DNA from 3 places in the Arthrobacter sp. NPDC093128 genome. Region 3 is predicted to be linked to each of the others. Evidence: riboswitches for the same ligand, from Rfam matches in the RefSeq annotation. Region 3 holds a riboswitch; each other region holds the start of a gene.
The links. A riboswitch is a leader RNA that binds a small molecule or an ion and turns the genes downstream of it on or off. The one in region 3 is predicted to bind thiamine pyrophosphate.
Positions count from the first base shown of each region.

Region 1: it holds a riboswitch for thiamine pyrophosphate, as region 3 does, so the genes downstream of both, thiC (phosphomethylpyrimidine synthase ThiC) here and thiD (bifunctional hydroxymethylpyrimidine kinase/phosphomethylpyrimidine kinase) in region 3, are expected to answer to the same signal.
Region 2: it holds a riboswitch for thiamine pyrophosphate, as region 3 does, so the genes downstream of both, AB0N24_RS11115 (ECF transporter S component) here and thiD (bifunctional hydroxymethylpyrimidine kinase/phosphomethylpyrimidine kinase) in region 3, are expected to answer to the same signal.

Region 1 covers NZ_JBFBEY010000006.1:19,127-21,319, reverse strand. The annotation lists gene thiC (phosphomethylpyrimidine synthase ThiC) at 1-1,186, opposite strand, end outside; TPP riboswitch at 1,181-1,288, opposite strand; gene AB0N24_RS08675 (amidohydrolase family protein) at 1,375-2,193, shown strand, end outside.
Region 2 covers NZ_JBFBEY010000008.1:54,133-56,325, reverse strand. The annotation lists gene AB0N24_RS11120 (ATP-binding cassette domain-containing protein) at 1-706, opposite strand, end outside; gene AB0N24_RS11115 (ECF transporter S component) at 723-1,355, opposite strand; TPP riboswitch at 1,428-1,571, opposite strand; gene AB0N24_RS11110 (DUF4235 domain-containing protein) at 1,746-2,009, shown strand; gene mnhG (monovalent cation/H(+) antiporter subunit G) at 2,097-2,193, opposite strand, start outside.
Region 3 covers NZ_JBFBEY010000015.1:78,407-80,599, reverse strand. The annotation lists gene thiD (bifunctional hydroxymethylpyrimidine kinase/phosphomethylpyrimidine kinase) at 1-1,394, opposite strand, end outside; TPP riboswitch at 1,377-1,474, opposite strand; gene AB0N24_RS17995 (Rne/Rng family ribonuclease) at 1,579-2,193, opposite strand, start outside.

The DNA of each region.
Region 1 (2,193 bases), on a different contig from region 3:
CCACCATCACCTGCACGTCGAACTCCCAGGCGCGCTGCGTCAGCTCGGCCAGGGTGTCCAGCTCGGCGAACTGGGCGGCGTCGTTCGCGTCCGCCGTCGCACCCGGCCGCAGTCCGTCGCCCAGCGAGAACGCGACGTCGTACTTGGCGAAAATTTCGCACAGCTCGTCGAAGTGGGTGTACAGGAAGTTTTCCTGGTGATGCGCCAGGCACCACCCGGCCATGATGGCGCCGCCCCGGGACACGATTCCGGTGACCCGCTTGACCGTGAGCGGAACATAGCGGAGCAGCACCCCGGCGTGGATGGTCATGTAGTCCACGCCCTGTTCGCACTGCTCGATCACGGTGTCCCGGAAGATCTCCCAGGTGAGGGCGTTGGCCTCGCCGTTGACCTTCTCCAGGGCCTGGTAGATCGGTACCGTGCCGATCGGGACCGGGGAGTTGCGGATGAGCCATTCCCGGGTGGTGTGGATGTCGTCGCCGGTGGACAGGTCCATCACCGTGTCGGCGCCCCACTGGGTGGCCCACTGCAGTTTGTCCACTTCCTCGGCAATGGAGCTGGTAACCGCCGAGTTGCCGATGTTGGCATTGATCTTGACAAGGAAGGCCTTGCCGATGATCATCGGTTCGGATTCCGGGTGGTTGATGTTGTTGGGGATGATGGCGCGTCCGGCAGCCACTTCGCTGCGGACCAGCTCCACGTCGCAGTTCTCGCGGAGGGCAACGAACTGCATCTCGGGCGTCACTACACCCTGCCGTGCGTAATGCATCTGTGTGACAGTCTTGCCCTCGACGGCGCGGCGGGGCACGGGCTGCGCGCCCTTCCACTCCGCGGAGGCGGCGCCGCGGCGCACTGCCGACTTGCCGTCGTCGAGCAGGTTCCGTTCCCGGCCGCTGTAGGGCTCGGTGTCGGCCCGCGATTCGATCCACCGGGTCCTGAACGGTTCCAGGCCCACCACGGGATCGCTTCCGGGTCCCGCTGTCCGGTACACCAGGAACGGGGGGTTGGCAGCGCCGCCCGGAGAGTCCTCCAGGGCAATTTCGGTCACCGGCACCTTGATCCCGGTGGCCTCGTCGGCGATGAACGCCAACGAATGGGACTTCAGCGACTGCGTTTCAATCGTGCCCGGCTTGTCGGAGTCGGTGTTGTTTTGGGCAGGGATCAGCTGTGTTTCTTGTGTATTCACGGAATACTCACTTCCTTCGCCGGCATTACCCGGACAGGTTCAACGGTCGCAGGCCGCGTCAGCCCGATCTCAGCCCCTGCAAGGGCACCCGTGTGGTCGTAAACGAAGTTACCACAGGGCAGGGGCCGTGCCCTTGTCACATGGCGTTCAAGTCCGGCGGCGGCAGCCCGCCGGACTAGGCTTGAACCATGGCTGGCATCATCGAATTCAGCGGGACCGTGCTCACCGCCCCGAACCAGGAACAGCACGGCCTTTGGGCTGTCGACGGCAGGCTGACGTTCAAGCAGCCGGCCGTTCCCGCCGATGTTGTGCTGGACGGCTGGGTCCTGCCGGGCCTGGTGGATGCGCACTGCCACATCGGACTCGGACCCGCCGGGGACGTTACCGAGTCCCTGGCCGAAGAGCAGGCCATGACGGACCGGAACGCCGGTACCCTGCTGGTCCGCGACGCCGGCGCCGTGCACGACACGCGCTGGCTCCAGCACCGCCGCGAGCTGCCCAGGATCATCCGGGCCGGCCGGCATGTTGCCAGGACGAGCCGCTACCTGCGGGGATTCGCCGTCGAGGTTGAGCCGGACGGCCTGGTCGAGGCAGTGCGGAAGCAGGCACTCGCGGGCGACGGCTGGGTCAAGCTGGTGGGGGACTGGATCGACCGGGGCGCCGGCGACCTCGCGCCGTCGTTTCCCGCCGCCGTGGTGCGGGACGCTGTCCGCGCCGCCCACGATGAAGGGGCCAGGGTGACCGCGCACTGTTTCGCCGAGGACACGCTGGATGACATGCTCGACGCCGGCATCGACTGCATCGAACACGGAACCGGCCTTCTCCCGCGGCACCTGCCCCGGTTCGTGGAACAGCGCGTCCCGATTGTTCCCACGCTCATCAATATTGCGACCTTTCCGGAGATCGCTGACCGGGCCGAAGCGAAGTTTCCGCGCTACGCGGCGCACATGCGGTCGCTGTGGCAGCGGCGGAACGAGCGGATCCTGGAAGCCTACGAAGCGGGCGTG
Region 2 (2,193 bases), on a different contig from region 3:
CCGGCTGCAGCACCACGATCCGGTCCACGAGGTCCTTCCACACGCCCACGCGGTGCTCCACCACCACCAGGGTTGCCCCCGTTTTGTCCAGGCACCGGCCCACGGCGTCGCGGACCTCCAGCACACCGGCGGGGTCGAGGTTGGCTGTGGGTTCGTCCAGGAGCAACAGTCCCGGGCGCATGGCGAGGATGCCGGCGAGCGCCAGGCGCTGCTTCTGGCCACCGGACAGGGCCGACGTCGGGTGGTCCAGCGGCAGGTGGGCCAGCCCGACGTCGGCGAGCGCCTCCCCCACACGCTTCCAGATGTCCCCGCGCGGTACGGACAGGTTTTCGGCGCCGAAGGCGACGTCGTCCCCCAACCGGGAGAGGACCACCTGCGTCTCGGGGTCCTGCTGCATCAGCCCGGCACGTCCGCGCTGGGCGCGCGGCGGGGCGCCGTCGATCAGCAGGGTGCCGGTCTCGTCGGAGTCCTCGGCGTCCGGGGCGCCCCCGTGGTGGGCACCGGCGTCGCTGTCACCGAGCACTCCGGCAAGGGCATGCAGCAGCGTGGACTTGCCCGCGCCGGAGGGGCCGAGGAGGAGTACACGCTCGCCCGGCTGAATTTCCAGGTCGAGGCCATGGACTGCCGGCTGGGACCGGCCGGCGTGCCGCCAGCCCCAGCCCCGTGCCGTGACCGCCGCGGGGCGGACGCTGTCGGAAAACGTCATGAGCAGTGTGCCGTCATCAGGAGAAGACGGGCTCCGTGGCTGCCTTGCGGGAGGCGAAGGAGCTCAGCACGCCGGTCCTGGCCAGACCGCGCGTGGCGATCCAGGACAGCCCCCCAGCGATGATGGCGCCTGAGATGGCGGTGAAGATGATGTAGGCCAGTTTGTCACCGGCAGCGTATGCGATGTTCCAGCCCCACGGCGCGAACGCATCGTTCAGTCCGCAGAAGAAGCCTGCCGCGGCGCCGGCCAGCAGCGAAACGGGCAGGTTGAACTTCTTGTAGACGAACACGGCGAAAATGATTTCCGCGCCGAGGCCCTGCACGAAGCCGGAGAACAGCACGGACGCGCCGTACTGCGAGCCCATGATGAGCTCCCCGGTGGCAGCCACGGTTTCGCAGAAGATGGCAGCGCCCGGCTTGCGGATAATCAGCATGCCCAGGACGGCGGGAATCATCCAGCCGCCGGCGATGAGGCCGGTCAGCGGCGGGTATACGGCGTTCATGGGCGGCGAAACAGCGGCGGCACCCTGGGACCATGCCCAGAAAATAACGCCGCCGGCCACCGCGATCAACGCGGCAACAACAATGTCCACCACGCGCCAGCTCTTCTTGCCGTGGTGCAACGTCTGCTTTGCAGAAATATCAGTCATGTCTTCCTCCTGAGGTACAGGAGGGGAGAGTGTTTCCCGGCCGGACCGCGGCTTCCGCCGCCTGCTGCCGGACACTCTGAGAACTCGACTCCCTTGCGCCGGTACTAACCGGATCAGGTTCGAGGGTCTGCGGCTGTCCGCACTCTCAGCGCCCGCCTCCGGTTCCCCTGGACTGCTCCAGTGATGCCCGACGGCGACGCTCCCCTGTCGTATCAAATCGCCCTTGTGGGCGTTGATCAGTTTACACCCGGGGGCCCGCGAAATCCCGGGGGAAGTTGTCACAATCGGGCGGCCCGCCGCCTTGTTCCGGCGGAAGGCTGACCGTGCTCCGCGCGCTCAGGGGGCTAGGCTAGGGGAAGCCCTGTTTCCGCCGTCTTAGGAGTACCTGGAATGAGTCTTTTCATCAAGCTGCTTGGAACCGGAGTGAGCCTGCTGGCCGGATTCGCCGGCACCAAGGCCGTTGACGTCATCTGGGAAAAGGTCACCGGCAGGAAGCCTCCCAAGGGCGACAAGGATGACGTTCCCACCACCCTGCGCAGCGCCCTGACCTTTGCCCTGATTTCGGCAGCCGTCAGCGCGATCATCCAGGTTTTGGCCAACCGCGGCACCCAGCGTGCCATCACCCGCTTCGCCAAGAGCCAGGACATCGTCTAGCCCACATCCCTATTGGAGTTTTTGTCCAGAAAATGGCCGATGAGCGGGCTCGAAGTCGCGTTATCTGGACAAAAACTCCATGGGAAGTCAGGCCCGGCCGCTTGCTTCGTCGTCGTCCGCGTCACGTTTGTCGGCGGCTTTCTGCACCACGGCTTCCAGCTCGTCCGTGGTGAGGAGTTCCCGG
Region 3 (2,193 bases):
CGCAGCCAGTCGGCATACGGGTGGCCGGACGGCGATCCGGCGGCCAGGAACTGCCCGTGCAGCGTGGCCCCCACTTCGGCATACAGCCAGAAGCACGGGAGTACCGCTGCCACGAGCACTCCGTAGCTGCCGGAAACAGACGAGGCCAGCAGGTGGTCCACGTAGGACTTGGTCACCGGCCCCAGTCCGGAGTCCACAGTCCGGGTGCTCAGCCACGTCCGGTGCAGTTCGGACTCGACTTCCAGGCATTGCTGTGCCGACCGTGCCCAGAACAGTTGCTCGGCCTCGGTGGGGGCGATCGCGGCAGCACGGGACAGCACCCTGGAGTAGCCGTTCAGGTAGATGGCGTCCTGGGCAAGGTAATAGGCAAAGTGGCGTTCCGTGAGGGAACCGTCGGCCAGTGCGCGGATGAAGTCCAGCCCGTAGATGGCGTCGAGGTCCGGTCCTGCGTCCTGCCGGAGTACTGCAGCGAACTGGCCCTCCGCCGGCACGTCCTGGCCCCTGGGCGCCAGATGGTGGAAGTGGTGGACCGGGCCGTTGCCCGTTCCCACGTCCAGCACTCCGGACTCCCGGAGCGCCCCCTCCAGCCACGGCTTCACTGCCCGCAAGGACGCCTCCCAGTCCCCCAGGCTTGCCTGCACGGTGGCCATGGCCGACGACAGGGAGCACCCGGTCCCGTGGCTGTTCCGGGTGGCGATCCGGCCGCCGTCGACCACCACAACATCCTGGGCCAGCAGCCCTTCGGTGTTGACGAGCGCGTCGGGGCATTCCCCGCCGTCGAGGTGTCCGCCTTTAACCAGCACGGTGGTGCCGGCCTGGGCGGCAAGCCTTTTGCCCTGGGCCAGTGCGGCCTCCCAGTCGCCCGCGAGGGGCTCGTTGAGGAGCATCGCGAGTTCTGCGAGGTTCGGCGTGATCAGGTCGGCCAGTGGCAGGAGTTCACGCAGTTCCGCTTCGGCGGCCTCCTGCAGGAGACGGTCCCCGCTGGTGGCCACCATGACAGGGTCCAGGACCACGACGGCGGGACGGGCCTTTACCAGCCAGCTGCGGACGGCGGCAATCACCGCGGAGTCACCCAGCATGCCGATCTTGACGGCGTCGATGCTGATGTCGTCGCTGATGGCCTCAAGCTGGGCGGTCAGGAAGTCCGCCGGGGGAACGTGGACGGCCCGGACGCCGTGGGTGTTCTGTGCCGTCAGGGCGGTAATGGCGGCCATGCCGTAGCCGCCGTTGGCGGCAATGCTCTTGAGGTCCGCCTGGATCCCCGCCCCTCCGGACGGATCCGATCCGGCGATGGCCACCACCCGCGGGGTTGCGCGCAGGGCGGCGTCCAGGGTGGACCCGGCCCCCGTGGTTGAGGCGGGGGTGGGCAGGAATGATGAAGACAAAGGAGACATCCCTTCGCCGGTGCTAGCCGGACAGGTTCAACGGGTGTGGATCTCAGCCGGCCCTGTGCGCGGCACCCCGTGTCAGTCCCCTAGCCTAGCTGTTTTCCTTTAACGGACTCGCGGGTACGGCCCGAATCCGGCGTATTACTACGCCCGGTTCGGACCGCACCCGCGGTGTCAGTCGGCTGGTGGATCAGAGCTCGGAGGCCGGGACTCCCACGCCGAGGATGATCGGTTCGCTGGCCGGAGCCTTTGCCTGCGCATCCTTCTTTGCCGGTTCCGGTGCCTTCGCCTCGTGGGTGTGCCCTGCCGCGGCCACCGGAGCGCTCTCGTGGTGTTCCACGGATGTTTCGTTCGCCGCGCCCTGGGCACGGCTCGCACTCCGGTTGCGGCGCGGACGGCGCGCCCGGCCCTGCACCGCAGTGTGGTCGGTGTAGTCGGCTTCAGCAGCCTGGGCTGCCGGGGCCCGCGTAGCCGGAACCCGGGCTGCCGGGGCCTGGACCGCCTGAACCGGCTGCTCAGCCGGTGCCGCCGGGCGCTCAGCCGCTGCAGGCTCGCCAAGGTGCGCGAACGCCTCGGCCAGGCGGTCGAGGGTCAGGGCCGCACCGGTGGCCGGCGATTCCCCTGCGTGCTCAACGAACGGAAGCGCAACCTTTTCGCCGCCGAAGGTCAGGACCGCAGCCGGCCGCCCTGCGGCAGCCGCCTCGGCGTCGGACACCTTGGCCGGCCGTGCCGTCGCGGGAGCGGACTGCGCCGGCGTTGACTGGGCAGCGTGTGCCTGCCCTGCCGCTTGGGCAGCGGCAGCCGC